2 regions of the Mesobacillus sp. ABV4_180 genome follow, and region 2 is predicted to be linked to the other one. Evidence: predicted binding sites of a transcription regulator. Region 2 holds the regulator's gene; the other holds the start of a gene.
The links. Region 2 encodes CtsR, which represses protease genes until heat stress. Its sites were predicted from a motif close to ATGGTCAATAAAGGTCAAACA; they were not measured.

Region 1: the regulator CtsR is predicted to act here: its motif matches at 12,871-12,891, upstream of clpP (ATP-dependent Clp endopeptidase proteolytic subunit ClpP).

The regions. Positions count from the first base shown of each region.
Region 1 covers NZ_JBSWTJ010000001.1:833,954-849,867, reverse strand. Annotated here, with positions in the region: gene ACXAEA_RS04160 (alpha/beta hydrolase) at 1-205, opposite strand, end outside; gene secG (preprotein translocase subunit SecG) at 381-614, opposite strand; gene ACXAEA_RS04150 (polysaccharide deacetylase family protein) at 789-1,601, opposite strand; gene eno (phosphopyruvate hydratase) at 2,117-3,415, opposite strand; gene gpmI (2,3-bisphosphoglycerate-independent phosphoglycerate mutase) at 3,458-4,996, opposite strand; partial or broken gene tpiA (triose-phosphate isomerase) at 4,989-5,751, opposite strand; gene ACXAEA_RS04130 (phosphoglycerate kinase) at 5,917-7,101, opposite strand; gene gap (type I glyceraldehyde-3-phosphate dehydrogenase) at 7,258-8,265, opposite strand; gene ACXAEA_RS04120 (sugar-binding transcriptional regulator) at 8,315-9,340, opposite strand; gene ACXAEA_RS04115 (glutaredoxin family protein) at 9,463-9,723, opposite strand; gene rpoN (RNA polymerase factor sigma-54) at 9,929-11,272, opposite strand; gene ACXAEA_RS04105 (hypothetical protein) at 11,423-12,457, opposite strand; tRNA gene ACXAEA_RS04100 (tRNA-Arg) at 12,615-12,686, opposite strand; gene clpP (ATP-dependent Clp endopeptidase proteolytic subunit ClpP) at 13,007-13,612, shown strand; gene ACXAEA_RS04090 (HPr family phosphocarrier protein) at 13,666-13,923, opposite strand; gene whiA (DNA-binding protein WhiA) at 13,947-14,894, opposite strand; gene ACXAEA_RS04080 (gluconeogenesis factor YvcK family protein) at 14,997-15,914, opposite strand, start outside.
Region 2 covers NZ_JBSWTJ010000001.1:176,672-192,585, reverse strand. Annotated here, with positions in the region: rRNA gene ACXAEA_RS01075 (23S ribosomal RNA) at 1-412, shown strand, start outside; rRNA gene rrf (5S ribosomal RNA) at 513-628, shown strand; gene ACXAEA_RS01065 (CtsR family transcriptional regulator) at 1,215-1,676, shown strand; gene ACXAEA_RS01060 (UvrB/UvrC motif-containing protein) at 1,702-2,250, shown strand; gene ACXAEA_RS01055 (protein arginine kinase) at 2,253-3,335, shown strand; gene clpC (ATP-dependent protease ATP-binding subunit ClpC) at 3,340-5,778, shown strand; gene radA (DNA repair protein RadA) at 5,944-7,323, shown strand; gene disA (DNA integrity scanning diadenylate cyclase DisA) at 7,328-8,401, shown strand; gene ACXAEA_RS01035 (PIN/TRAM domain-containing protein) at 8,662-9,747, shown strand; gene ispD (2-C-methyl-D-erythritol 4-phosphate cytidylyltransferase) at 9,881-10,576, shown strand; gene ispF (2-C-methyl-D-erythritol 2,4-cyclodiphosphate synthase) at 10,804-11,286, shown strand; gene gltX (glutamate--tRNA ligase) at 11,382-12,839, shown strand; T-box leader at 12,908-13,146, shown strand; gene cysE (serine O-acetyltransferase) at 13,296-13,982, shown strand; gene cysS (cysteine--tRNA ligase) at 13,972-15,369, shown strand; gene ACXAEA_RS01005 (Mini-ribonuclease 3) at 15,373-15,777, shown strand.

The DNA.
Region 1 (15,914 bases), 660 kb from region 2:
ACCAATCCTCGGGTCCGGTATGTATTAATTCTTCAGGTGGCACCCCATGTCCTTTAAAAACAGGCGCATGACTCGTATATCCCTTACCTTCCAAAAATCGTCCGAGCATCCTGACGTCTGCAGAATTTCCCGTGAATCCATGCAGCAGCAAAACCGCTCTTTTTCCAGCTTTAAATGTAAAAGGTCTTGGCACTAACTTTCTCATTTTCCTACTCCCTCTATATAAATATCTTCCTTAGTTTTAACAAACATGCAGGTAACATTCCAATTAAAAGCCTTTATATATGTAAATACCCAGAATGCATGGAATTATGTGCAGATTTTTCTAGCCGCAAACACAACAAAACCCGGCCTCTATTGAAGCCGGGTCATTGTGTGTATTATAGCTTGAAATAAGTAACGGCAATAGTCAGAACAAAGAATAGCACTGAAAGAACTACAGTGACGCGGTGCAGGACAAGGTCAAGTCCTCTTGCCTTTTGCTTACCGAACAATTGCTCAGCGCCTCCGGAAATCGCACCGGATAGTCCAGCACTCTTGCCTGATTGAAGAAGAACAACGACGATAAGTCCAAGGCTCACGACCACTAAAAGAATCGTTAATAATGTATGCATGACGTACCTCCCGATAAAACTGCTAACAGTATTTTAAATTTATCACATTTTCAGCAATGAAACAATACTTGTCCGAATAGTTACGAATTTTATGGGAAGCTTTGCTGCACTCTCAGTCATTGGGGAGATTCTCCAATCCATTTTTGATGCAAGTTTTTGAACCAAGCTTTAATGTTAGTGTAATGAAGTCGGGAGGACTGTGTTCGACTTATACAGTAAATCTGAAACGGTCGTGCATTTATAGCCGTTTCTGTATAAAATCTCGAGAATATCCTCAACCGCCTTCACCGTTTGAGATCGATTCCCTCCAGCATCGTGAAAGATGATGACATCTCCGGGACGTGTGTCGGAAATGACATTCTGCGTAATTTTTGCAACACCCGGCCTGCTCCAGTCCCTCGTTTCCTGATGCCACGACCAAAGTATCACATTGTAACCCCCATCTATTGCGGTATCAACGATTTCCTTATCATAATAGCCGGCAATCGGACGAAATAGAGTTGGAGTATCGCCAGTCAGCTCCTTGATTACAGCAGAGCTTTTCTCGAGTTCCTTTTTCAGCATCGCAGGTGAGTAGCCATCACGGAAATGGTGCCTGTACGTATGATTGCCAATCTCATGCCCTTCCTTTGCCTGCCTTCTAATGATATCCGGGTATCGCTCCGCCTCTTCGCCAATCACAAAAAAAGTAGCCTTCGCATCGTGTTTTTTTAACGCATCGAGGATTTGCGGGGTATAAGTAGGATCTGGCCCATCATCAAAAGTAAAAGCCACAAGCTTCTCCTTTACAGGAATATCCCAAAACACATGCCCAGTTTTTTCGAACTTGGCTCTTTTCACTGAGGAAGGAGTCTCACTCTTATCAGACTTTTTCGCTTGTGAAGATATCTCGGGAGGATTCTTGACCTGTTTTGGCAACGCAGCCCCCAAAACAAAAGAAGGCAAGGTAAAAGTGAGCAAGATTGCAGCAAAGAGAAACTTTTTCATATTCAACCGGCTCCCATCTTTGGTGAGTATACATATAGTATTGTGGATTGTCAGCCAGTTTATTTCATATCAGCAGGGTTACATATTTTTACTAAAGGAAGGGGCGGGTGGGTGGCGTAGTGTGTTCAGTTTTAAGGTTCTATGTATTGGTTTAGACATGGCTGACAGTAATTCTGGATTCTTATCTTTTATTGACGGACATTTTATTCCTGCTCCTCGCGAGATGTCCACGAAATTGCTTTTATTAGACATTTTGACTACCTCAAGCTCTGGAAATGGCTATTAAACCACTTTTATTAGTCATTTTGAATCCCTCTAGCTCTGGAAATGTCTATAAAACCTCTTTTATTAGTCATTTTGAATGCCTTCAGCCCTGGAAATGTCTATAAAATCCCTTAGAGGTCTCATTCCTCCGAAATGTCCAATAAACCATACAGACAAAAAAACGCCGGCAGCATCGTCATGCTACCGGCGTTCGATTATACGAGGATTCTTGTCGCTACTAGAGCGTCTGATTACTTCTTAAGGTTGTAGAAAGATTTGATTCCGTTAAAGCGAGCTGTTTCGCCAAGCTGGTCTTCGATGCGAAGAAGCTGGTTGTACTTCGCTACGCGGTCTGTACGTGATGGTGCACCAGTTTTGATTTGGCCAGCGTTTGTAGCAACCGCGATATCAGCGATTGTTGAATCTTCAGTTTCACCTGAACGGTGAGAGATTACTGCTGTGTAGCCTGCGCGCTTCGCCATTTCGATTGCGTCGAATGTTTCAGTCAAAGTACCGATCTGGTTCACTTTGATCAGGATTGAGTTGCCAACGCCTTGCTCGATCCCTTCAGATAGCTTTTTCGTGTTTGTAACGAACAGGTCGTCACCAACAAGCTGAACTTTGCCGCCTAGGCGCTCAGTCAATAGCTTGTGGCCTTCCCAGTCGTTTTCATCCAAACCGTCTTCGATTGAGATGATTGGGTATTTAGAAGCCATTTCAGCGTACCAGTCAACCATTTCTGCAGATGTCTTCACAACGCCTTCTCCAGAAAGATGGTATTTGCCGTCTTCTTTGTTGTAGAACTCAGAAGAAGCAGCGTCCATAGCAAGCATTACTTGCTCGCCTGGCTTGTAGCCAGCTTTTTCGATTGCTGTAACGATTGTTTGAAGAGCTTCTTCGTTTGATCCAAGGTTTGGAGCGAATCCGCCTTCGTCACCTACAGCTGTGTTCAAGCCTTTTTCTTTAAGAACAGACTTCAGGCTGTGGAAGATTTCAGTACCCATGCGAAGTGCTTCACGGAAGTTCTCAGCACCAACAGGCATTACCATGAATTCCTGGATGTCTACGTTGTTGTCAGCGTGCTCGCCGCCGTTTACGATGTTCATCATTGGAACTGGAAGCTGCTTCGCGTTGAATCCGCCAAGGTATTGGTATAAAGGAATGTCAAGGTAATCTGCAGCAGCGTGTGCAACAGCCATTGATACACCAAGAATTGCGTTAGCGCCTAATTTCCCTTTGTTTTCTGTTCCGTCCAATTCGATTAGTGCCTGGTCGATGCCAATTTGATCAAGAACGTTGAACTCTTCGCCAATCAAGAATGGAGCGATGATTTCGTTTACGTTTTCAACTGCTTTTAGTACACCTTTTCCAAGGTAGCGGCTCTTGTCGCCGTCACGAAGCTCAACTGCTTCGTATTCACCAGTAGAAGCACCACTTGGAACTAGTGCGCGTCCGAAAGCGCCTGATTCTGTGAAAACTTCCACCTCAACTGTTGGGTTACCGCGGGAATCTAATACTTCACGTGCGTATACGTCTGTAATGAATGGCATAAGTAATCTCTCCTTATTTTTGGATTAGCAGCAATTCTGCGTTTATTTTTTGAATAATGATGTTCCAGTCATTTCGGCTGGACTATTCAATCCTAATAATTCTAGCATTGTTGGTGCAAGGTCGCCGAGTATTCCGTCTTCACGAAGCTCAACGCCAGCTTTTGTAACAATGACTGGCACCGGATTTGTCGTGTGCGCTGTCATTGGATTTCCTTCAAGCGTAACGACCTCATCCGCGTTTCCGTGGTCAGCAGTGATGATCGCTGTACCGCCTTTCGAAACAATCAGGTCAACGATGCGACCAAGGCACTCGTCAACAGTTTCGATCGCCTTGATAGTAGGCTCAAGCATTCCTGAGTGTCCAACCATGTCCGGATTCGCAAAGTTCAATAGAATCGCATCGAAGTTGTCAGCTTCGATTTCCTTGATCAATGCATCGGTTACTTCGTAAGCGCTCATTTCTGGCTGCAGGTCATATGTCGCAACTTTAGGCGAATTGATCAGGATTCGCTTTTCGCCAGGGAATTCCTGCTCTCGGCCGCCGCTCATGAAGAATGTTACGTGTGGATATTTTTCCGTTTCAGCGATGCGAAGCTGTGTCATGCCCGCCTGTGAAATCACTTCACCAATCGTGTTGTCAAGATTGGAAGGCTCGAACGCCACATAACCGTCAACTGTCTCACTGAAGTGCGTCAGGCACACGAAGTGAAGTTTCTCAGGATGAGCATCTCCGCGGTCGAATGAACGGAAATCTTTATTTGTAAAAGTATTTGAAATCTGGATTGCACGGTCAGGACGGAAGTTGTAGAAAATCACAGCATCGTCGTTCTTGATCGTAGCAACTGGTGAACCATCTCGCTGAACTAGAACAGATGGGACAACGAATTCATCAAAGATTCCGTTATTATAGTTATCTTCAATCAATTCCATTGGGTTAGAATACGTAGGTCCGTCGCCGTACACCATTGAACGGTAGGATTTCTCCACACGCTCCCAGCGCTTGTCACGGTCCATAGAATAGTATCGCCCAGAAATCGTCGCAAATTCACCGACACCGATTTCGCTCATTTTTTCTAGTGCTTGTTTGATATATCCAGGTGCAGTTTGCGGTCCAACATCGCGGCCGTCAAGGAATCCGTGTACATACACTTTTTTCAGGCCTTCTCTTGCTGCAAGCTTCAATAAAGCAAACATATGCTCAATATGGCTGTGCACGCCGCCGTCAGACAACAGCCCCATCAAATGAAGGGCAGTGCCTTTTTCCTTCGCATGCCTGATTGCCGCAAGGAAGGTTTCATTTTTTTCAAACTCGCCTTCACGAATTGAGATATTCACGCGTGTAAGGCTCTGGTAAACGATACGGCCAGCACCAATGTTCAGGTGTCCAACCTCTGAGTTACCCATTTGGCCCTCTGGCAGGCCAACCGCTTCTCCGCTCGCAATTAACTGTGCATGTGGGAAGTTGTTCCAGTAGCGGTCAAAGTTTGGCTTTTTCGCTTGCGCTACCGCATTCCCCTTTGACTCGGGGCGGCATGCAAAGCCGTCCAGAATGATCAAAGCTGTTGGTGACGTTTTACTCATTCGAACCTGCCTCCAATAGCTGCAAGAAAGAATCTGTCTCAAGGCTTGCTCCGCCGACCAATGCGCCGTCGATATCAGGCTGTGACATGTATTCCTGGATGTTTCCTGGCTTTACGCTTCCGCCATATTGGATGCGAACTGCTTCAGCCACTTCAGGTGAGAATTGCTCTGCGATCACTTTGCGGATGTGTGCGCAAGTTTCGTTCGCATCTTCAGCTGTAGAAGATTTTCCTGTTCCGATTGCCCAGATAGGCTCATAAGCGATCACAGTTTGTTTTACCTGCTCGTCTGTCAGGCCGTTAAGTGCTGCCTTGATCTGGCCGCCAACGAATTCGTTTGTTTCGCCGTTTTCGCGCTGTTCAAGCGTTTCGCCGCAGCAAACGATCGGAGTCAGATTGTATTTGAATGCTGACAAGGTCTTTTTGTTAACCGAATCGTCTGTTTCATTGAACATTTCACGGCGTTCAGAGTGACCGATGATCACGTATTTTGCGCCGATATCCTGCAATGCTTTCGGACTGATTTCGCCTGTAAAAGCACCATTTTCTTCAAAGTGCATGTTTTGTGCACCAATTTCAACATTCTGAATTCTGCGTTAGCTCGACAAGCTGTCCAAGGAACAATGCCGGGGCACAAACTACAGATTCAACCTTGTCATTTGACGGAACAAGTCCGCTTACTTTTTCGATAAAATCTTTTGCTTCAGGCAGCGTTTTATGCATTTTCCAGTTTCCTGCAATGATTGGTTTTCGCATGCTGACACTTCCTTTCATGTTTGCTGCTTCATGCAGCATGTAATGCTTTAAAAAATCCCCTCTGGATGTTGGGCTGAATTTATTCTTTTTAAAAAGAGCGGCTTAACAACAGCGGTCAGGATCCGCAACCGTGCACTGCCGCGGCCCCGCTCCTGGATAAAAACCTTACTTATCGTTCAATGCCACTACGCCTGGCAGCTGCTTGCCTTCCATGAACTCTAGGGAAGCGCCGCCGCCCGTGGAGATGTGGCTCATTTTATCAGCGAGGTTGAATTTTTCAACTGCTGCTGCAGAGTCTCCTCCGCCGATGACCGAATATGTATCGTTAGCATCGGCTAAAGCTTGTGCTACAGCCTTTGTACCTTCTGCGAACTTGTCGATTTCGAAGACACCCATTGGTCCGTTCCAGATGACCAATTTAGACTTCTGGATCACATCGCGGTAAGTTTCAGCTGTTTTAGGCCCGATATCAAGAGCTTCCCAGTCTGAAGGAATTTCTTCAATCGCAACGACCTTTGTATTTGCATCAGCAGAAAAATCATCGGCAACGATTGCGTCTACAGGCATGTAGAAGTTAACGCCCTTTGCCTTTGCTTTTTCCATGAAGCTCTTAGCCAATTCAATTTTATCTTCTTCTAAAAGAGACTTTCCGATTTCGTGGCCCTGTGCCTTTACGAACGTATAAGCAAGTCCGCCGCCGATGATCAGGTTATCTACTTGTTCTAACAGATTGTCGATGACACCAATCTTATCTTTAACTTTTGCTCCGCCAATGATTGCTGTGAACGGTCGCTCTGGGTTTGATAATGCTTTACCAAGAACCTCAAGCTCTTTTTCCATCAGGAAGCCTGAAACTGCAGGGAGGTGCTTTGCAATGCCCTCAGTTGAAGCGTGCGCACGATGGGCAGCTCCGAAAGCATCGTTTACGTATACATCTGCCAAATCAGCAAATGCCTTTGCCAGTTCAGGATCGTTCTTCTCTTCGCCTGGATAGAAGCGGACATTCTCAAGAAGCAGGACATCGCCTTCGTTCATGCTGTCGATTTCAGATTTTACAGAGTCGCCATAAGCTTCGTCTGTTTTCTTTACATCCTTGCCAAGCAGCTCAGACAAACGCTTTGCTACTGGAGTCAAACGCAATTCTTCAACAGCCTGCCCTTTTGGACGGCCAAGGTGGCTTGCAAGAAGGACTTTCGCTCCCTGCTCAACCAGGTATTGGATCGTTGGCAAAGCCGCACGGATCCTTGTTTCATCTGTTACCTGTCCATCCTTCATCGGCACGTTGAAATCAACGCGGCAAAAAACTCGTTTCCCTTTTACATCCACATCTTTAACTGTCTTTTTGTTCAAGGCTAGAGACCTCCTTTAAAATGGCACCTGAGCCTCCTGGCTGATGCCAGTGGCTGCAAGGCGATTAAGCAGAAAAAGAGGAGAGGGACTTTTCCCCGCTCCCCTTTTCATCCTACTACATTATAGTCAATATTGGATTGGTTATCCAATATTAGCTTACAGACCTTTTTTAGCGATGAAATCACATAGGTCAACTACACGGTTAGAGTAACCAGACTCGTTGTCATACCAAGAGATTACTTTTACCATGCTGCCTTCCATAACCATTGTTGAAAGTGCATCGATTGTAGAAGAGTTTGCACAGCCATTGTAGTCGCTAGATACTAGCGGCTCTTCGCTGTAACCAAGGATTCCTTTAAGGTCGCCTTCTGAAGCTGCCTTAAGAGCATTGTTGATTTCTTCTACTGTTACGTCTTTTTCAAGCTCAGCAACAAGGTCAACTAGTGAAACGTTTGGAGTTGGTACACGCATTGCTCCACCGTTCAATTTGCCTTTAAGCTCAGGCAATACTAGAGAAACTGCCTTTGCAGCACCAGTTGTTGTAGGAATGATGTTTTCCGCAGCTGCACGCGCACGACGGTAGTCTTTGTGCGGAAGGTCAAGAATTTGCTGGTCATTTGTGTATGAGTGAACAGTTGTCATCATACCGCGCTTGATTCCGAAGTTGTCGTTCAATACTTTCGCGAATGGAGCCAAGCAGTTTGTTGTACAAGATGCGTTAGAGATTACGTGGTGGTTAGCCGCATCGTACTTGTCATCGTTAACACCCATTACGATTGTGATATCTTCGTCAGTCGCTGGAGCAGAGATGATAACCTTCTTAGCGCCTGCTTCAAGGTGCTTAGCAGCGTCAGAACGCTTAGTGAAACGTCCAGTAGATTCTACTACGATTTCTACGCCAAGGTCGCCCCAGCCAAGCTGTGCAGGATCTCTTTCTGCCAAAACTTTAACGCGCTGTCCTGCAACTACAAGATAGTCGCCGTCAACTGTTACTTCTTCATTCAAAGTTCCATGAACTGTATCATATTTTAAAAGGTGAGCAAGCATGTTTGCATCAGTTAAGTCGTTAACTGCCACTACTTCTACGTTAGGGTTTTTTAATGCTGCGCGGAAAACAACGCGTCCAATTCTACCAAATCCGTTAATACCAATTTTTACTGCCATGTGTATTTCCTCCTTTGATTCCTTAAAAGGTGTTGTTTATATAAAGGTGTTACCCTTGTAACAATGTTTTAGCGGCTCCCTCATCCGTGATCAGGATTGTAGAAGAAGGTGCCTGTTTCATATAGGCTCTGATTGCCTTTGCCTTTGATTCACCGCCGGCTACCGCAATGACATCGCCGATATGTTCGAGATCATTAAGTTGGAGACCGATCGTCAGCACTTTGTGGACGATTTCCCCGGCTTCGTTAAAATAATAACCAAAAGCCTCGCCAACTGCTTTTCCATCGAGGATTTTCTGAAGATCCTCATGGCTGGTATTTCGACGTTCCGCCATTGTAATAGCGTCTCCAATACCATGTAAAACCATGCTTGCTGATTTAACTAAATTCCAAACCTCATAAATCAGCGGCTCTTTGATGAAGGATTCATAAATCTCGCTGCTGACCTGGTCCGGTACGTAAAAAACCCGATGGCGTGAATTCGTATTGTCCGCCATGTTTGCGCAAATCGTGTTTGCCTGATTCTTGACGTCCTCGCCAATTCCGCCCCTTGCAGGCACGAACAGCAAATCCTTCTCTCCGAAATCGGGTGTCAACATATCTGCCACAGCCGCCATAGTCGATCCTCCAGTTACAGCAATTATATTGTTGCTTTGGAGAAGATCTCTCATGCTATTTGCCGTCGCACGCCCCAGCTCGCTTTTGACCCATGGCGAACGGTCGCTGTCTCCTGGGACAACAATCACTTTCCGGATGCCCATGCGCTTTTGCAGCTGCTGCTCTAATGTGTTTATACCCATTATGTCTCGCATTACTCTATCAAGACTTTCCAGTATATCTTTTCCCTCTTCGGTCAAGGTCATTCCCTGAACCGACATCGAGATCAGATTCTGGTCCTTCAAAAATTCAACCTCAGAACGCAAAATCCGTTCAGTCAGATTCAAACTGACGGATAAGTTTCTCCTGCCAACTGGCTGCATCACGTTTATGTATTGGAGGATGAGGTATCGTTTTTGCATAACTTGCATTAAATCGGGCAATATTCTTTTTTGAATATCAATGAGCGATTGATCCATATGATATTCTCCTTTATCAGTGTTGGTCAAAAAATGTCCCGCCAAGACATATTATGTCCCACCTGCGGTAAAAAAAATCACCCCTGCTACAAAATTCATTCTAACAGGAGTGAAAACCTTAATCAACTAATAAACTCAAGGTTTTTTCGTGAAAACGCTTCACTTATGAACTTTTTGTTCACATTGCCATATTGCAGTTCTTCCCCGTCCAATTCCACGACAGGAATCATGATTCCATACTTCTCAACAAGCTCATCATCAAGGTCGATATTGATTTCTTCTATTGTAAAATTCCATTGCTGCTGAAGGTCTTCGAGGATTTCTCGTGCTGTTTCGCACAGATGGCAGCGGGGACGGGAGTATAGTTTGACTGTTTTTTTCATTTTTGCTCTCCTTAGACTAGTTGAATACCCTTTTTCTTCGCCAAAAATGTTGAATTCTTTTACAGAAAACACATTTATCCGCATATCTTGACTTTATTCGCAAATAAACAATTTTAATCGCAAATCCAGAGAGTTTATTCGCAAAAAAAGAAATTTATTCGCAAATAACGACTCTTTATTCGCAAAACGGAAATATAATCCAATTTCAATCAAAACGTTTCCGTTTGGATGACGATGGTATGCCCAACTGGTCACGGTATTTTGCGACGGTTCTCCTCGATACGACCATTCCTTCCTGTTCCTTTAACATTTCAACAAGGACCTGGTCGGATAGTGGTTTCTGCTTATCTTCTTCTTTTATATAGTGCTCGATCGCTGCTTTCACTTTTTGCGATGAAGCCTGGTCATTTTCGGTTGTTTGGATCGCACTTGTGAAAAAGGACTTCAATTCATATGTCCCGGATGGGGTTTGCATAAATTTTTCACGGACAGTCCGACTTACCGTGGATTCATGGATTTCGAGCTCTTCCGCGACTTCTCTCATCGTCATCGGTTGCAGGTGTGCAGGCCCTTTTAAAAAGAAATCCTCTTGCTTTTCGATGATTTTCATCGAGACCTTCAACAGTGTTTCCTTTCTCTGTTCGAGACTACGCTGGATCCACTGATAATCCCCATGCTTTTCCTGAAGAAATTTATTCACTTCCTTGTCCTTATGTCCGGACAGCTGTTGATAGTATCCTGCATTAAAGGAAACCTTCGGGATCAGTGCATCAAAAACACTGATGCTCAATTCGTCTCCCTCGCGCTTCACAACCACATCGGGAACAATATAGGCCGGCTTTCCGCGCTGAAAAGACGCCCCGGGCTTTGGATTCAACTGCTGGATACTGTCATGAACTTTCTGGATGTCCTTCAAATCGACGTTCAGCATTTTCGCCAGCGCCTTCCATTTTTTCTCGGCAAAAAGAAGAAAATGGTCCCGGATAATTTTTATGGCCAATACATTTTCTGGAGTCCTGCCCTGTCTTGTTAATTGAAGCAGCAGGCATTCCTGCAGGTCCTTGGCCGCTATGCCGGCAGGATCCAGAGATTGGAGTTTAAAGAAAGCGGAATCAATTATTTCTTCGTCACCCGCGTATTTTTTTATAAGGTCTTCCCTTTGGATATTTAAGTAACCGTTTTCATCTATGTTTTCAATCAACTCATGTAAAATCAGTTTTTCTTCCGGAGTAGCTTTTATCAAGTTCAATTGAGATAGCAGGTGTTCCTCAAGGGTATCACTCTCATGTGACCCAATCTGCTCGATTAGGTTTCGCTGATCCCGTTCAAACGACTTCCTTTGCGTCTTTCGCGTTCGGTCCATACTGGCATCAAAATGAGAAATATTTTTAAAGTCTACTTGAATAAGGGGATTTTCCATCGATTTAGCTTCAAGAAAAGCCGCAAGCTCCTGTGCGGAATATTGCAAAAGCGCAATCGCCTGGGTAAGCTCCTGAGTCATCGCCAATTTTAACGTCTGCTTTTGCCACAATCCAGCTTTCAGATCCATCTAAATCACCCCTTCATTTATTTTACATGATAAAAGGGAATTGGTGTATGGAAAGTATTTGCCACGCTTCCAAAACAAGAATCCCCTTGCCTGATAAAGTGGCAGGGGGATTTCAGTTATTTTGGAATCATTCAACTTCTGACTACTGAATTATCCTAGGTCTGAGACACAATTAGGGAGTTCAACAGTATAGTTAATTACAGCATCACCAGTGCCAGTCGGTCTTACCGAATTAACCGTAATTGTGGTGTTTTCACAACCTGGTTCCTCGAAGTCCGGCATTTCACCAGGACAGGTAAAGCATACTTGGGTTACAGTGACTTCATCGTAACAGCACTCATATAATCGCCCTCCACACTGTCCTTGTTTCGGGACGTTAAACTGTATTTGCAACCTTACTTGGCGAGTCCATCTTAAGACAGGGACACAGCATGTTAAAGTTTGGTCGCAAACAAATACCTCAGCTGGAGCTTGACACGGTCTGGAGGTCGCACTTCCAACACTGCCGATACAAAAACCAAATAGTACATCTGCTGGGTCAGTACTAGCTAACCTGAAGCAAGTGGGCGGAAAATCCACACGACAATTAAATGTGTTTTGATCATCAGGGCATAGACATTGATTGTCACAATCGACTACACATGCTGGAAGGCAGATTTCTCCACAAAATTCAGCTTCCCCTTCCTGACCACCTTGCCCAATCTTTAGGGCTATACATCCTATTTCGTACATTGGCGGCTGTGGTAGTGTAATTGCAAATATTTGTGAATTACCTGCGTCTAGTTCGCCTATTTCATCAAATTTAAACCCAACTAATCTTTCTCCAGCACTACAATCCGACCTAGGAGGGCAAGGCAAAGGCGCAGCCGTGAATTCTTCATTTTCACAATCTCCATACGGCACTAGTTCTCCAGGTGTTGTTCCAGTAGTGAAAATCGGGGTCGCTAAGCATTCAGTAATTTGTGAACGACACTCAAAGTCAATACCTAGTACCCAATCACTCAATGCCCGCGGAGCGTTAATATTATCTATTTGGTATACCCACCTATATCCACCTGCCACTGGCTCAACTCTCAACAACGTTACATTAAAACCACCCACAGGAACAGGTTCAAAACAACTATCAGGTATTTGCTGTACTTGATTAATTTCTGCCAAATTCATCTTCCTTTCATATTTTTTCAAGACTTTAGACAGTCTCTTTATACACTATGAAAAGACAGGAGGACTTGTTTGATTGAATCACCTATACAAGTTGTGCTTATTTACCTAATTTACAAAAAATAAATAGAAGCATATAAAAATCCCCCAGCGCTTAAATTAAGCGCTGGGGGATTTAGGACGCCCTCGGCAGGAATCGAACCCACATCTCAAGAACCGGAATCTTACGTGCTATCCGTTGCACCACGAGGGCATGTATAAAGTTAGCGTTACGCTTACCTATTATAGGGTATGTTTCCCTTGTTTGCAAGAATGTTTTTTGGAAGAGGGACCATTGGAATCGTTTAAAAATGTTATTGTTGGGTAAGATGGATACGGTACAGCAAATTGGAATATACATTATTGTCGAACTGTTTATGCAGGCTTTGTAAGCGATTCGTTTGACCTTCATTGACCATGCGTGTATCATTAAAATTACATAGGTATTATGGCAAACGATCCAGTTTATGCCAGCCTGCTATCTGCCATGAAAATGGCAATGAATGATCTTTATGTTAAAGGAGGAAAAAACACATGAACTTGATTCCTACAGTTATTGAACAAACGAATCGGGGCGAACGGGCATATGATATTTATTCCCGCCTTTTAAAGGATCGCATCATTATGCTGGGAAGCGGGATTGATGACAATGTTGCAAATTCAATCGTAGCTCAGCTGCTTTTCCTGGAAGCTGAAAATCCGGAAAAAGACATTTCCATCTACATCAATAGCCCGGGCGGCAGCATCACTGCCGGCATGGCAATCTATGATACTATGCAGTTCATCAAGCCTGATGTCCAGACAATCTGTATCGGTATGGCTGCATCCATGGGTGCATTCCTGCTTGCTGCCGGAACGAAAGGCAAGCGCTATGCCCTTCCTAATGCTGAAGTCATGATCCACCAGCCACTTGGCGGTGCTCAGGGACAGGCGACAGAAATTGAAATCGCTGCGAAGCGCATCCTTTTCCTTCGTGAAAAGCTTAATACGATTCTTTCAGAGCGCACTGGCCAGCCGCTTGATGTCATCGCGAAAGACACTGACCGCGATAATTTCATGACTGCTGAACGTGCGAAGGAATATGGTCTTGTTGACCAAATCATCACTCGCAATGTACTAGAAGAAAAGAAAGATAAATAAACAGATTAAAAACTCGCTCCTGAGTGCCAGGAGCGAGTTTTTTAGTGGAAATTCTAGTTTTCCTTCTGGATATATTCAGCCAGCTTTTCCAAAGCTTCGTCTTCGTCATTTCCGTCTGCAATCAAGTTAACGGATGCGCCTGCGCTTACGGCAAGGCTCATCAGTCCCATGATGCTCTTTGCGTTTACTTTCTTTCCGTCTTTCTCAAGGAAAATATCAGACGAGAACCGGTTTGCTTCCTGTACGAACAATGCTGCCGGACGAGCTTGTAAACCTGTTTTGAGCTTGACTTGCACTTGTCTTTCGACCATTTGTGTTTTCCTCCTCTAACCCTCTATTTATTGATGATCTGGCCGGCACGCAGTTTTTCTGCTATCTCATCTATTTTCCGGAGCCGGTGATTGATTCCTGATTTACTGATTGTTCCGCCTGTTACCATCTCGCCCAATTCCTTCAGAGTAACATCCTGGTAATCGACCCGAAGTTGGGCTATTTCCCTCAATTTATCCGGTAAAATGTGAAGGCCTACCGAATCGCGAATATATCGGATGTTTTCAACCTGCCTAAGGGCCGCCCCGATCGTCTTGTTCAAGTTTGCTGTTTCACAATTGACCAGTCGGTTTACTGAGTTTCTCATATCACGTACAATCCGGATATCCTCGAATCTTAACAGCGCGTTGATCGCGCCTACGATATTCAAAAACTCGGTGATTTTTTCTGCTTCTTTTAAATATGTGATAAAACCTTTTTTCCGCTCAAGCGTTTTGCTGTTCAGGCCAAAGGTATTCATCAATTCACATAATGAGTCATTATGCTCCTGGTACATAGAGGCTATTTCAAGATGATAGGAAGATGTCTCCGGATTGTTGACAGACCCTCCTGCCAGGAATGCGCCTCTAAGGTAAGAACGCTTACAACATTTCTTCTTCACCAATTCTGGCGAAATTTCATGAATGATTTCAAAGCCTTCTCCTAAAATCTTTAAATCCTCCAGAATTTCTCTGGCTGATTCCTTCAAGCGGACAATATAAACATTATTCTTTTTCAGCCTCATCTTTTTGCGCACCAGCAGTTCCACCTGGACCTGATAGCTTTTCTTGATCAAAGTATAGATGCGCCTTGCAATTGCGGCATTTTCAGTCTGTATGTCTACGATGAGTTTGCGATTTGAGAAGGAAAGGGAACCATTCATCCGGATCAAAGCGGACAGTTCCGCGATTGCGCAGCAGCCCTTCACGTCAATATTCGTGAGTTCCTTTTTTGTTTCCGAAGCGAACGACACCTTCTCACCCCCTAATTTGTATAGCGCAGCAACCTGATTTATTTAAAAGCTTCGACGATATTTATACTGGTCCGAAAGAAGACAAACGCTTGCATCCTCTATTTACGCGTTATATCTCTTTTTGGTTTCATTTAAAATCATAGAATATAAAATTTCTGCTACTTTTTTTGTATCGTGCCTGATGACATTGCCCTCGAGTTCAGCGATTTCCTCCTGGACAACCTCAACCCCAAGGGACATCAGCATATCAAGATCAAAATGAACAGGCTGGGCAAGCTCCTCCTTGTATCTGAGCTCGACATCCGGCGGGATGGTTTCGCTGTTAACAAGGATTGTATCAATAAAAGCACAATCTACATGGTCATAGATTGCTTTTATATGGTCACTGGCAGCAAAGTCATGTGTCTCTCCTGCCTGCGTCATCAGGTTGCAAATATACACTTTTCGCCCCTGGGCCTTGCATACTTCATTCCCCAGTTTTTTAACTAGAAGGTTTGGCAGGATGCTCGTATATAAGCTTCCTGGACCAATGACAATCAAATCAGCCTCCCTGATTGCCTGGAGCGTTTCCGGAAGCGGCTTGACACCTTCAGGATTGAGGAATACCCTCTTGATCCTTTTACCCGAGTAAGGAATTTTCGATTCGCCCCTGACAATGCTGTTATCCTCCATTACCGCATTCAGCATGACACTTCTGTTCGCTGCCGGGAGCACCTTGCCGCGCACATTCAGGACCTTGCTCATTTCCTGGATGGCATGGACGAAGTTACCGGTAATCGATGTCATTGCCGCAAGAATCAGGTTCCCAAGAGAATGGCCGGACAATTCATTAGAAGTATTGAACCGGTGCTGGAACATCTCTTCAATCAACGGCTCCACGTCTGACAGTGCAGCAAGGACATTTCGGATATCACCAGGCGGAGGAATATGCATATCCTCCCTAAGCCTGCCTGAACTTCCGCCATCATCGGCAACTGTCACGATCGCGGTGATATCAACAGGGTATTTCTTCAGGCCGCG
Region 2 (15,914 bases):
AGGTTTGGCACCTCGATGTCGGCTCATCGCATCCTGGGGCTGTAGTCGGTCCCAAGGGTTGGGCTGTTCGCCCATTAAAGCGGTACGCGAGCTGGGTTCAGAACGTCGTGAGACAGTTCGGTCCCTATCCGTCGTGGGCGCAGGAAATTTGAGAGGAGCTGTCCTTAGTACGAGAGGACCGGGATGGACGCACCGCTGGTGTACCAGTTGTCTTGCCAAAGGCATCGCTGGGTAGCTATGTGCGGACGGGATAAGTGCTGAAAGCATCTAAGCATGAAGCCCCCCTCAAGATGAGATTTCCCATAGCGCAAGCTAGTAAGAACCCTGAAAGATGATCAGGTTGATAGGTCAGAGGTGGAAGCGCGGTGACGTGTGGAGCTGACTGATACTAATCGTTCGAGGACTTAACCAAATAGATCATTCGTTCTTCTTGAATTCTTCTTACACATTATCTAGTTTTGAGGGAATAAAGCTTTTTGCGAAGCAAAATAGCAAAACCTCAAACCAAATAGTCTGGTGGCGATGGCGAGAAGGTCACACCCGTTCCCATACCGAACACGGAAGTTAAGCTTCTCAGCGCCGATGGTAGTTGGGGGTTTCCCCCTGTGAGAGTAGGACGCCGCCGGGCACACGAAAGAACAGCTGTAATGGCTGTTCTTTTTTGTGTCTTTTTTTGCATTAGAAAAACGAAACCTCTTAAAAAGTACAGGAATATATTATTCTTTGCGCTATCTCAATTGAATCTCACTTTTTCTAACTAATCTCCCAACCAATAATCAAGAAAATGAAAATCACCATAAAAACGTCTCCATGCAAACAATCTTTTGGTTTCGTACTTTGCTTATATTGGCGATAAATGAAATATATCGACCAGATTTTGCATTATATCAGCGAAATTATAATTTTATCGACCACATTTTAAGATATATCGATCATAATTCCAGATATATCGACCACTTGCATCCAGGCACTAATCACCACATTCGCCCATATAATAAGTCATCCAGCCCAAATGAAAAAAATACCTAACATCAATTCATTAGAAGTTTCCACCTAAATTAAAATGGGTATAATAACCAACAACACCCCTAATTGTTATGTTTTGGCATACATAATTTTGGCGAAAATAATTCTGGATGCATTAATTGCATCGAAAAAAATTTTTTTGTATAATTAATGTCAAATATAGTCAAAGTCAGATAGGGGGAGGTTTAGTGAGGAATATATCGGACATCATTGAAAATTACCTCAAGCATGTTTTGGAAATGAGCGATAAGGAGATCGTTGAAATCAAGCGAAGTGAAATCGCCGATAAATTTCAATGCGTACCATCCCAGATCAACTATGTCATTAATACGAGGTTCACGATTGAACGAGGATATCTTGTTGAGAGCAAGCGGGGTGGCGGCGGTTATATCCGTATCATCAAAGTCCAGACTTATGACCATGCGCACCTGATTGATGATCTACTGTCTTTGATTCAAACACGGATTTCGCAAAGCAGCGCTGAAGATGTCATTTACCGCATTGTCGAGGAGGACGTTGTCACGGACAGGGAAGCGAAGATCATGCTTAGTGTACTTGACAGGTCAATCCTGTACATTGAACTTCCGCAGCGCGATGAGTTGCGTGCGAGGATGTTGAAGGCGATGCTGATGGCGTTGAAATTTAAATAAGCAAAGTAGATAAAGAGGTGAGGGCATGATCTGCCAAGAATGTAATCAAAGGCCGGCAACGCTGCACTTCACGAATTTTTCAAACGGCGAAAAAATGGAAATGCATTTGTGTGAAAAATGCGCACAAGAAAAAGGCGACATGTTTATGATGAACAACGGACCTGGTTTTTCGATCAATAGCTTGCTTGCCGGATTGTTGAATATGGAATCTGCTTTTCCGGAGCAGAAAAAGGAAGCTTTACAAACTGAACAGGTCCTTCAATGCCCGCAGTGTTCCATGACGTTTCCACAGTTTGTGAAAGTAGGAAGGTTTGGCTGTGCAACTTGCTATGATGCATTCCGCGGCCAGTTGAATCCCATTGTAAGGAGGCTCCATAGCGGTAATTTCACGCATATTGGAAAGATTCCTAAGAGAATTGGCGGAGATCTTCAATTAAGGAAGACGATTGATGATTTAAAGCAAACTCTGAGAAGTTTAATTTCCCAGGAGGAGTTTGAGAAGGCTGCAGAGACCAGGGACCAGATCAGGGGACTGGAAAAGAAATTATCAGAGAAGCAAGAGGGAGGGGAGTAGCCTTGTCATTGGAGAAGTTCATCAGTCAGGCTGTAAGCTCCTGGATGAGTGATGATGGTCCTGATTCTGATATCGTCCTCAGCTCTCGCATCCGGTTCGCACGGAATCTGGATGAATATAATTTTCCGACTCTGTTCACAAATGGAGAGGCTGAGGCTGTCATTGGCACGATTATGGAGCGTGCCGAAAACACATCCATACCTAAATTTGGGCAGCTGGAACTGATAAAGATGGATGAAATCCCGCCACTGCAAAAACGGGTACTTGTTGAGAAACATTTAATAAGTCCCAATCTAGCTGAAAACTCGATCCATGGCGCAGTCCTTTTAACTGATAATGAAGAGATCAGCATCATGATCAATGAGGAGGACCATGTCAGGATACAATGCTTGTTCCCGGGATTCCAGCTCAGTGAAGCTTTGAAGGCTGCCAATGAAATTGATGACTGGCTTGAGGAATATGTCAATTATGCGTTTGATGAGAAGTTCGGCTATTTGACCAGCTGTCCCACGAATGCAGGAACGGGGTTACGGGCATCGGTGATGATGCACCTCCCCGGACTCGTACTGACACAGCAGATGAACCGGATTGTGCCAGCGATTAACCAGCTTGGTTTAGTGGTAAGAGGGATATACGGCGAAGGCAGTGAGGCACTCGGTAATATTTTTCAAATATCCAACCAGATAACGCTTGGCAAATCAGAAGAGGATATTGTTGAAGATTTGAAGAGTGTAGTAAACCAGATAATATCTCAGGAAAGGTCAGCTCGTGAAGCATTAGCGAAGACTTCGAACATACAATTAGAAGACAGAGTGTTTCGTTCATACGGAATACTTGCCAACAGCAGGATCATCGAGACGAAAGAAGCTGCGCGTTGTTTGTCCGATCTAAGACTTGGGATAGATATGGGTTTTATAAAAGATATTTCAAAATCAATATTGAATGAACTGATGATTTTAACTCAACCAGGTTTTTTGCAGCAGTATGCGGGCGGACCGCTAAGGCCGAATGAGAGGGATATCCGCAGAGCTGCTTTTATAAGAGAACGATTGAACATGGAATCAAAAGAAGAGTCAGGAGGATGATCTTATGATGTTTGGACGATTTACAGAGAGAGCACAAAAAGTATTGGCACTCGCACAGGAAGAGGCGATCCGCCTCGGACATAACAATATCGGTACAGAACACATCTTACTTGGCCTTGTACGTGAAGGAGAAGGCATTGCAGCGAAGGCACTATACGGTTTGGGACTGGGAGCAGAGAAAATCCAGAAGGAAGTGGAGAACCTGATTGGCCGCGGCCAGGAAACGTCCCAGACAATCCATTATACGCCAAGGGCAAAAAAGGTCATCGAGCTTTCCATGGATGAAGCGAGGAAATTGGGCCACTCTTATGTGGGCACAGAACATATCCTTCTTGGCTTGATCCGTGAGGGTGAGGGCGTAGCTGCAAGAGTCCTTAACAACCTTGGAGTCAGCCTGAACAAAGCACGCCAGCAGGTTCTGCAGCTTTTAGGAAGCAATGAAACTTCAGGACATCAAGGAGGCGGTGCGGCCAATGCTAATACTCCGACACTTGATAGCCTTGCAAGGGACCTGACGGCAATTGCAAGGGAAGGAAGCCTTGATCCGGTCATCGGCCGCAGCAAGGAAATCCAGCGTGTGATTGAAGTACTTAGCCGCCGCACAAAGAACAACCCAGTATTGATCGGGGAGCCTGGTGTTGGTAAAACGGCGATTGCTGAAGGATTGGCACAGCAGATCGTGAATAATGAAGTACCGGAAATCCTTCGGGATAAACGTGTCATGACGCTTGATATGGGAACAGTTGTTGCGGGTACCAAATACCGCGGTGAATTTGAGGACCGGCTGAAAAAGGTAATGGATGAAATTCGCCAGGCAGGAAATATCATTCTTTTCATCGATGAGCTTCATACATTGATTGGTGCAGGTGGAGCTGAGGGTGCGATTGACGCTTCCAATATCCTGAAGCCGTCACTTGCCCGCGGAGAGCTTCAATGTATCGGGGCAACAACATTGGATGAGTATCGCAAATACATTGAGAAAGATGCTGCATTAGAAAGGCGCTTCCAGCCGATTACAGTGGATGAGCCGACTGCAGAGGAATCCGTTCAAATTTTAAAGGGGCTTCGTGACCGCTATGAAGCTCACCACAGAGTGTCGATTACGGATGCAGCGATTGAAGCTGCGGTAAAATTATCAGACCGCTATATCTCAGACCGTTTCCTTCCCGATAAAGCGATTGACTTGATTGATGAAGCTGGTTCGAAGGTGCGTCTGCGTTCCTATACAACTCCGCCGAACCTTAAAGAGCTTGAGGTGAAGCTTGAGGAAGTGCGCAAGGAAAAGGATGCTTCCGTACAAAGCCAGGAATTTGAAAAGGCTGCATCTTTGAGAGACACTGAACAGCGCCTGCGTGAGCAGCTTGAAAATACGAAGAAAACGTGGAAAGAAAAACAGGGCCAGGAAAACAGCGAAGTTACTGTGGAAGACATTGCAAATGTTGTCTCCAGCTGGACGAATATCCCTGTTTCGAAACTGGCACAGACTGAAACGGATAAGCTGTTGAACCTTGAACAGCTCCTTCATTCACGTGTCATTGGCCAGGAAGAAGCTGTCAAGGCGGTTGCCAAGGCAGTAAGGCGTGCGCGTGCCGGACTGAAGGATCCTAAGCGCCCGATCGGTTCATTCATTTTCCTTGGACCGACAGGAGTTGGTAAAACCGAATTGGCCAGAGCGCTTGCCGAGTCCATGTTTGGAGATGAAGATGCGATGATCCGCGTCGATATGTCTGAATACATGGAGAAGCATTCGACTTCCCGACTTGTTGGATCTCCTCCAGGATATGTAGGTTATGATGAGGGTGGCCAATTGACTGAAAAAGTCCGCAGAAAGCCATATTCGGTTATCCTGCTTGATGAAATTGAAAAGGCACATCCAGATGTGTTCAATATTTTACTTCAAGTCCTAGAGGATGGCCGTTTGACTGACTCAAAAGGACGTACTGTCGATTTCCGCAATACCATCATGATCCTGACATCAAACGTTGGGGCAGAAGCGTTGAAGCGCAACAAATATGTTGGCTTCAATATCCAGGATGGAGCCCAGGATTACAAAGATATGAAGGGCAAAGTAATGGAGGAGCTTAAGAAGGCGTTCCGTCCAGAGTTCCTTAACCGTATCGATGAAATCATTGTCTTCCATGCTCTTGAAAAGCCGCACCTGAAGGAAATCGTGACATTGATGTCCGATCAGCTGGTGAAACGTTTAAGGGAACAGGAGATCACGCTCGATTTGACAGACGCGGCGAAAGACAAAATTTCCGAGGAAGGCTACGATCCAGAATACGGAGCGCGTCCGTTGCGCAGAGCAATCCAAAAGCATATCGAAGACCAGCTGTCTGAAGAATTGCTTAAAGGAACCGTCCTCACTGGGCAAAACGTCGTCATTGATGTTGAGAATGGCGAGTTTGTCGTCAAGACACCAGAAGGAACAGCAAAGTCCTAATATTGCCAAACACCTAAAATCAAGGGGTATACGTAGTAGATACGTGTACCTCTTTTTTTCTAAAAAAATTTACATAAATTCTTCAGTTGTAAACATTTCTTTTATTGATAGTTTGGCTTTATTATAAAGATAATTACTTTTTTTAAGAGATGCGAGGCTAGAAAAATGGCAAAAAGAAAAACGAAGTTCATGTGCCAGGAATGCGGCTATGAATCACCGAAATGGATGGGGAAATGTCCCGGCTGCGGGCAATGGAACAAGATGGTGGAGGAAGTGGAAAGCACCGGTTCGACAAGAAGGGGAGCTTTTGCAAATACGGGGAATACAGGCGTTGCTGCTAAAGCAACTCCGATCACAACGATTGAAACGATGAGCGAACCGCGCATTACAACGGATTTGAATGAGTTGAACCGCGTGCTTGGAGGCGGTGTTGTAAGGGGGTCGCTAGTACTGATAGGCGGGGACCCTGGTATCGGAAAATCGACACTTTTGCTCCAGGTGTCTTACCAGCTGGCGAAGAAGGCTCATTCTGTCCTTTATATTTCAGGTGAGGAATCAATGAGGCAAACAAAGCTGCGGGCAGACCGACTTGGCGTGACATCAGAAAACCTGCTTGTTTATTCGGAAACAAACTTGCATGAAATCAGCCTGACAATTGAAAATACCAATCCGGATTTTGTCATCGTCGACTCAATCCAGACGATATTCCATCCGGAGGTGACCTCCGCACCGGGAAGTGTATCTCAGGTAAGGGAATGTACAGCGGAGCTTATGAGAATCGCGAAAACAAATGGGATCGCTATTTTTATCGTCGGACATGTCACAAAAGAAGGGTCGATTGCCGGTCCAAGGCTGCTTGAACATATGGTGGACACTGTTCTCTATTTCGAGGGCGAGAGGCACCATACATATCGAATCCTCAGGGCTGTTAAAAACCGTTTCGGATCGACGAATGAAATGGGGATTTTCGAGATGAAGGAAGCCGGACTTGAGGAAGTGGCAAATCCTTCTGAAATCTTTTTGGAAGAACGATCTCAGGGAGCATCAGGTTCGACTGTCGTGGCATCAATGGAAGGCACACGGCCTGTACTGGTCGAAATCCAGGCATTGATTTCGCCGACGAGCTTCGGGAACCCAAGGCGGATGGCTACAGGAATTGACCATAACCGGGTGTCTCTGCTGATGGCAGTGCTTGAAAAACGTGTCGGCCTGCTGCTGGCGAACCAGGATGCTTACTTGAAGGTAGCCGGCGGTGTTAAGTTAGATGAGCCTGCCATCGATTTGGCGGTGGCAGTCAGCATTGCGTCCAGCTTCAGGGATAAACCGACCCGAGCATCTGATTGTATCATTGGCGAGGTTGGCCTGACAGGAGAAGTCAGGCGGGTCTCGAGGATTGAACAACGTGTCCAGGAAGCGGCGAAGCTTGGCTTTGAAAGAATTATTTTACCGGAAAATAACCTGGGCGGATGGACTCCTCCAAGCGGAGTAGAACTGATTGGCGTCTCATCTGTCAGCCATGCACTTAAAGTCACCTTAGGGGGTTGATGGATTGGATCATAAAGAGCTTGAAGAAAAAGGGTTGGGCGAGATCCTTCAGTTTATCGCTCCGGGTACGCCTCTAAGAGATGGAATCGATAATGTCCTCCGGGCCAATACAGGAGGACTGATCGTTTTTGGTTACAATGATAAGGTTAAAAGCCTTGTTGATGGCGGCTTTGAAATCAATTGCAGGTTCAGCCCGAGCTTTTTATATGAACTGGCAAAAATGGATGGTGCGATTATCCTGAATGACACAGGCAGTAAGATATTATTTGCAAATGCCCAGCTTGCACCGGATACTGGCGTTCCATCTACTGAAACAGGGATGAGGCACAGAACGGCGGAGCGGGTGGCGAGGCAGACGAAGGCGCTGGTCATCGCGATTTCCCAGCGCAGGAATGTCATTACCTTGTACCAGGGAAACCTTCGATATGCCTTGAAGGATATCGGTGTCATCTTGACGAAAGCCAATCAGGCGATCCAGACACTTGAAAAATATAAGGTCGTCCTCGGGCAGAGCATTACCAATCTTGGAATTTTGGAATTCGAGGAGCTGGTTACCTATAATGATATTCTCCAGGTCATCCACCGCTTTGAAATGGTGCTTCGAATCAAAACGGAACTGCTCACGTATTTGAGTGAGCTGGGAATGGAAGGGCGGCTCATCCGCCTGCAAATGCAAGAGCTTTTAGCTGAAATGGAAAAGGAAGCACTGCTTGTCATCAAGGATTATTCTGCAGAACCTGATGTGAAGGCAGACCAGGTGATGGCCCGTTTCCAGGAGCTTTCCAAGTCTGGAGTCATCGAGGATTCAACGATTCTAAAATTGCTGGGGCATCATGGTTACGTCCATATGGATGAATTCATCTGTCCTCGAGGGTACAGGATGCTGAATAAGATTCCGCGCCTGCCGATGATCATCATCGAAAATATGATCAAGCGGTACGATAAACTGACCAATATGGTTTCGGCTACGGTGGAAGAGCTTGATGACGTGGAGGGCATTGGAGAAGTAAGGGCCCGGAAAATAAAAGAAGGATTCAAGCTCATAAAGGATCAGCTGATGGCAGACCGCCAGATGTAGACTACCATCACGGCGGGCTGCTTATAAATTGACACCTCCATGCCCCGATGCTACGTTTAAGATGTGATTTACTCCTATAAGGATTATGGCAATCTTGTGTATCATAATTAAAATTGGACAAAAAGCGTAACCTTTGCCATGGTTTAAACGTATATTCCTTTGGGTGCAAAAAAAATGATGAGTTTTAAGTGAAAATTGTTACCTTGTGCAGGGTTTCAAAATTTGGAAGTTGTTTATAATGAGTAAAAGGAGGTGAAAGGATGTTAAGACGTATCATTCAAGCCTGCTTCCTGATCATTGGGGGAACGCTTGGTATATTCTTAATTCCTGATTTATTATCTTTAATGAACATGGGAGATATGACTCTCATCAATAATCCTTATGTAACGGCTGTATTAGGCGCACTTATTTTTTATCTTCTTACTTTTTGGGCTGTAGATTATGTGACCAATTTCGTGAAGTGGGCTGAAGAATCGTTGATCAAAGCGCCAATTACCGATGTTATTTTCGGCAGTGTCGGCCTTTTCTTCGGTTTGCTGGTGGCCTTCCTGGTTGGCTTTGCTCTGAATGCGATCCAGGTGCCGGTTGTGAATACAGTTGCTCCGACGCTTCTTACCCTGTTATTTGGTTATCTTGGGTTCCAGGTCGGCTTCAAAAAGCGAGATGAGCTGCTTGGGCTGTTTTCACGTCCAAAGAAAAAGGGTGCAGAAGAAGAGTCTGAAAAAGAAGAGCGTGCAAGAGAGTGGAAAATCCTTGATACAAGTGTGATTATTGATGGCAGGGTCGCAGATATCTGCCAGACAGGATTCCTTGAAGGGATCATCGTCATCCCGCAATTTGTACTTGAAGAACTTCAGCATATCGCGGATTCATCTGATGTTCTCAAGCGAAACCGCGGTCGACGCGGATTGGACATCCTTAATCGTATCCAGAAGGAGCTTAAGATTAAGGTTGAGATTTACGAAGGTGATTTTGACGACATCCAGGAAGTGGACAGCAAGCTTGTGAAGCTGGCAAAGCTGACAAATGGAGTCGTAGTGACGAATGATTTTAACCTGAACAAGGTCTGTGAATTGCAAAAGGTTGCCGTATTGAATATCAATGATCTCGCGAATGCGGTTAAACCTGTCGTCCTTCCAGGGGAAGAGCTGAACATCCAGGTTATTAAGGATGGCAAGGAACATAACCAGGGTGTCGCTTATCTTGATGACGGAACGATGATCGTTGTAGAAGAAGGTCGCGATTACATTGGCAAGCGCATCGATGTGCTCGTGACAAGTGTGCTGCAGACTTCTGCAGGCCGGATGATTTTTGCGAAACCAAAGTTATTGGAGAAAGCATTATAAGTTGATTCATCCTTGATGGATCAAGCCTTTATGGGCAGTTGATTCCCCTTTTCCTTCTTGGGATCCTTGAAGGCGTGAAACCGGGGGATCGACTGCCCGTTCATCTGTAAAAAAATAGATTGGAGTTTTCATCATGCCTTACCAGGTCATTATCCCGGCAGCGGGACAGGGGAAGCGGATGAGGGCAGGGAAGAATAAGCTATTGCTCACATTGGAGGGTATTCCTGTCCTCATCCATACGTTAAAGGTGTTCGAAAGCGATGCGGAATGCTCCGGGATGATACTCGCCATCCATCCGGATGATGAGGCAGAATTTAAAACTTTATTGAAAAAGTACGGAATCAATAAGGTATCTTCGCTTGTCACCGGTGGCAAAGAGCGCCAGGACAGTGTTTATAATGGATTGATGGCAGCGGGATCTGCCGATGGCGTCGTGCTCGTTCATGACGCAGCCAGGCCTTTCATCAAAGTCGAAACGATCCATAGGCTCGTGGAAGCGGCCAATAAGGAAGGCGGCGCAATTGTTGCTGTTCCCGTCAAAGACACAATCAAAAAAGCGGTAAACGGACAGGTAAGCGAAACAGTAGAGCGTGCAAGCCTCTGGTCCGTCCAGACACCGCAGGCTTTTCGCGTATCCGTTTTGCTTGAAGCACATAACAAGGCAGCCGGAGAACAATTCCTGGGCACCGACGAATCAAGTCTTGTGGAAAGGCTTCCCCATCCCGTCAGCATCATTGAAGGAGACTATGATAATATAAAACTGACAACACCAGAAGATCTATATTTTGCCGAAGCGATCCTGCGCAAGCAGAAGGAATCGAGAGATTAATACAGTTTTTTTATAGCCTTTGTTGTAGCCTAATGTTGATTTTTTAAATCTGTTGATTGTAGTGGAAGGCGCGAAGACTCCTGCGGGATCAGCAAGTCATGGGAGACCCCGCAGGCGCCTAAAGCGCCGAGGAGGCTCCCAGACTGCCCGCGGAAAGCGAAGCGCCTGGAACGAAAATCAACAGTCTTTATCAAAAAACAGCTTAACCATAAAAGGAGTTATTCATTATGTTTCGTATTGGACAAGGATTCGATGTACATCAACTGACTGAAGGACGACCGCTGATCATCGGCGGAATCACGATTCCTTATGAAAAAGGATTGCTGGGCCACTCAGATGCGGATGTGCTTTTACATACCGTCGCAGACGCATGCCTTGGTGCGATTGGTGAAGGGGACATCGGCAGACATTTCCCTGATACCGATCCCGAGTTCAAAGATGCCGATTCTGCTAAATTACTTGAACATGTATGGAAGATTGTAAAGGAAAAAGGCTATGAGCTGGTCAACATCGACTGCACGATCATCGCACAACAGCCGAAGATGGCGCCGCATATCGGAGCGATGAGGGAAAGGATTGCCGTGTTATTGGAAGGTACGTCTGACCAGGTCAATGTTAAAGCAACCACGACAGAGAAGCTCGGGTTCCCGGGCAGAGGAGAAGGCATTGCCGCACAGGCGACAGTTCTGCTGAAGCAGGCGGACAAATAGACCTTTTTTAACCTGCAGTGGTTCAACAAGGCTCTTCCGCTTTTCCTATCGAAAATGATACAATAATGGACAGCTATATTAGAGGAGGATTCACTATGTCATCAGATATCCGTGTGCGTTACGCACCGAGTCCGACGGGGCATTTACATATCGGGAACGCCCGTACAGCATTATTCAATTATTTATTCGCGCGGAACAGGGGCGGAAAGTTCATCATCCGTATTGAAGATACAGACAAGAAGCGAAACATCGAAGGCGGAGAGCAAAGCCAGCTGAAATACCTTCAATGGCTTGGTATTGACTGGGATGAGAGCGTCGACGTCGACGGCGAGTATGGACCGTACCGACAGTCAGAACGCAATCATATTTATGAGAAATATAACCAGGAGCTTTTTGAAAAAGGTCTTGCCTACAAGTGCTATTGTACAGAGGAAGAACTTGAGGCTGAACGCGAGGAGCAGGCTGCACGCAATGAGACTCCTCACTATTCTGGACGATGCCGCAACTTGACTGCCGAGCAGCAGGAGCAGTTTGAAAAGGAAGGACGCCAGCCGAGCCTCCGTTTCAAGGTGCCTGCAGGCAAGATCATCAAGTTTGATGATATGGTAAAAGGCGAAGTAAGCTTTGAGTCCGACGGAATGGGCGACTTTGTCATCGTTAAGAAGGATGGCACGCCGACTTATAACTATGCAGTTGTACTTGACGACCATTTGATGAAGATTTCCCATGTCCTTCGCGGAGATGACCACATTTCCAATACACCGAAGCAGCTGGTGATTTATGAAGCATTCGGCTGGGAGCCGCCTGTATTTGGCCATATGACATTGATCGTTAACGAAAGCCGCAAGAAATTGAGCAAACGTGACGAATCCATCATCCAGTTCATTGAGCAGTATGAAGAGCTTGGCTATCTGCCTGAAGCTTTGTTCAATTTCATTACGCTTCTTGGCTGGTCTCCATCAGGAGAGGAAGAAATTTTCTCAAAGGATGAATTCGTCGAGATTTTCGATCCGGCAAGACTGTCAAAATCTCCTGCCCTTTTTAATCAGCAGAAGCTTGCCTGGATGAACAATCAATATATGAAAAAAGTTGAACTTGACCGAGTTGTCGAGCTTGCGCTGCCACACCTTATCAAGGCGGGCAAGGTCAGTGAAAACCGTTCGGAAGAGGAGAATGCATGGGTTCGCAGCCTTATCTCCTTGTACCATGATAAAATGAGCTTCGGTGCAGAAATCGTCGAGATGTCTGATTTATTTTTCCGCGATGAGGTAAACTACGATGAAGAAGCAAATGAGGTTCTTGCAGGCGAGCAGGTACCTGAAGTGCTGAAATCGTTCCTTGGTGAAATCGAACAGCTTGAAGAATTCAAGGCTGACGGCATCAAGGCTGCGGTCAAGGCAGTTCAAAAAGGAACAGGGCAAAAAGGCCAAAAACTGTTCATGCCGATTCGTGCGGCTGCGACTGGACAGACCCATGGACCGGACCTGATGCTTGCGATGGAACTGATCGGCAAAGAAAAGGTCATCGAAAGAGTTCAAAAACTGTTGGGCTAATAACTTTTTTAAGCAGACTAGTTAACAGATGAACAAAAATGTAATATAGTAAGAGTAATTCCATACCAACCAAAGTGTTGAAGAGGAAAAGTAGAAGGATGACGCTTATTAGAGAGAACCATCACCGGCTGAAAGTGGTTCAGGCCTCTCATTTTTTTGAAATGCGCCTCGGAGTCCCTTTGCGAAAAGGCAACGTGCCTGAGTAGTATCGGGCGGGACCTCCCGTTAATAGGTTAAAGTTGAGGCCGAACCATGATTTCAAGGTGGCCTAAACAGAGTGGAACCGCGCATATAAAGCGTCTCTGTCGTTTACGACAGGGGCGTTTTTTTATTTTGTGAGATAAGAAAGTATAAAATCACTACGAGAATTGTCTAGCTCCAGCGCCTAGCCCCTCGAGACGCTTGTCGGGGCTGACCAAGGCGCTTACACTTTTCAAAAAAAAGGGGGATTTCTCCGTGTTCAAAATGTTAAAGGAAGATATCGAGGTTGTCTTTGACCAGGACCCTTCCGCCAGAAGTGCACTGGAAGTGGTTTTAACCTACGCAGGACTGCATGCGATTTGGGCCCATCGTTTGGCGCATGCTTTCTATAAACGGAAATTTTATTTTATCGCAAGGGCGATTTCGCAAATCAGCCGCTTCTTCACGGGAGTTGAAATCCATCCTGGAGCGAAGATCGGCAGACGTTTCTTCATCGACCACGGAATGGGTGTCGTTATTGGGGAAACTTGTGAAATTGGCGACAATGTAACGGTATTCCAGGGAGTGACTCTGGGTGGAACCGGCAAGGAAAAAGGCAAGCGGCACCCGACCGTCAAGGACAATGCCCTGATTGCAACGGGTGCGAAGGTTTTAGGTTCCATCACGATTGGGGAGAATTCTAAAGTAGGTGCGGGATCGGTTGTCCTTAAGGATGTGCCGCCGAATTCCACCGTTGTAGGCATCCCGGGTAAAATTGTCATCCAGGATGGCGTCAGGATCAAAAAAGATTTGAATCATCGCGATTTGCCGGATCCGGTAGCAGATAGATGCAAAGGGATTGAAATGGAATTGGAAAGAATGAAAAACGAACTTGATTCAGTCAGATTGCAAAAAGAATTCGAGGAAGCAAAGCAAGGAAGGGGCATGGAAGATGGGAATTAAAATTTATAATACACTTACACGAAATAAAGAAGAGTTTATCCCGCTAGAAGAGGGGAAAGTGAAAATGTATGTTTGCGGACCTACCGTCTATAACTACATTCATATCGGAAATGCCCGGCCGGCCATTGTTTTCGATACGGTCCGCCGCTATCTCGAATTCCGTGGCTATGATGTCCGTTTTGTTTCGAACTTCACGGATGTCGATGATAAGCTGATTAAGGCTGCGAATGAACTGGGTGAAGATGTTCCAGCGATCGCGGAGCGCTTTATCAATGCTTATTTTGAGGATGTCCACGCTCTAGGCTGCAAAAAAGCGGATGTCCATCCAAGGGTAACCGAAACAATGGACCTGATCATTGAATTCATCAGCGCGTTGATTGATAAAGGGTATGCGTACGAGTCTGGCGGGGATGTATATTTCCGCACGAGGGAGTTCAATGGTTACGGAAAGCTTTCGCACCAATCCATTGAAGAGCTTAAAGTTGGTGCAAGAATCCAGGTGGGCGAAAAGAAGCAGGACGCACTTGACTTCGTACTTTGGAAGACAGCGAAAGAGGGCGAGATTTCCTGGGATAGCCCGTGGGGCAAAGGACGCCCGGGCTGGCACATCGAGTGCTCGGCAATGGTTCGCGAATACCTCGGCGATACAATCGATATCCATGCCGGCGGCCAGGACCTGGCATTCCCGCATCACGAAAATGAAATCGCCCAGTCAGAGGCAATGACAGGCAAGACGTTTGCCCGCTACTGGATGCATAACGGATATATCAATATCGATAATGAAAAGATGTCGAAGTCTCTGGGGAACTTCATCACTGTCCACGACATCATCAAAAAGCATGACCCGCAGGTTTTAAGATTTTTCATGCTGTCCGTGCATTACCGAAATCCAATCAATTACAGCGAGGAACTGCTTGAAAATACAAAGGCTGCCTTCGAGCGCCTGAAAACTTCATACCAGAACCTGAAGCACCGCATGGAAGCCAGCGCTGAGCTGACGGACAACAATCAGGAATGGCTTGATAAAATTACAGCATTGCATGAGCAATTCATCAAGGATATGGATGACGACTTCAATACAGCAAATGGTGTGTCCGTTTTATTTGACCTATCTAAACTATCCAACCTGTATTTGATGGAAAAAAATACATCTGTGGAAGTCATCAAGGCATTCATGAATGAATTCGAAGCATTGTTCGATGTCCTGGGACTATCATTGAAGAACGAAGACTTGCTTGATGAGGAAATCGAAGCATTGATCGAAAAAAGGACTCAGGCGCGCAAGGAGCGAAACTTCAAGCTGGCTGATGAAATCCGCGACCAGCTGAAGGATATGAACATCATCATTGAAGATACTCCACAAGGCATCAGATGGAAAAGAGGCTAAATGATGCTGCATTACGAACAAAAAATAGATGAAAAACAATTGAACAGCCTTGCACTTGCCTACATGGGCGATGCCGTATATGAACTATATGTACGGCATCACCTGCTGCAAAGCGGCAAGGTGCGGCCAAACCAGCTTCATAAAGAAGCGACAGCATACGTATCAGCAAAGTCGCAGGCCAAGTTCCTGCATAAACTTCTGGAGATGGAGGCTTTGTCAGAATCGGAAATTACGATTGCAAAAAGAGGCCGAAATGCGAAGTCAGGATCTGTCCCGAAAAACACTGATGTCCAAACATACCGTTACAGTACAGCCTTTGAGGCCTTGATCGGTTATTTGTATCTGGCGGGTAATGAGAAACGGATAGAAGAACTGATTACCACAGTATTTGCACTTGCTGAAGAATAGATGGGAGGAACAATTCCACATGAGCCAGAACCAGAAACAAAAACAGAACCGGAACAATAGGCAAAAACAAGATGAAGACAAAAAGCGGAGACCTGCCCGTAACCAGGCACAGAGACAGGATGAGAAGCCGAAAAGAA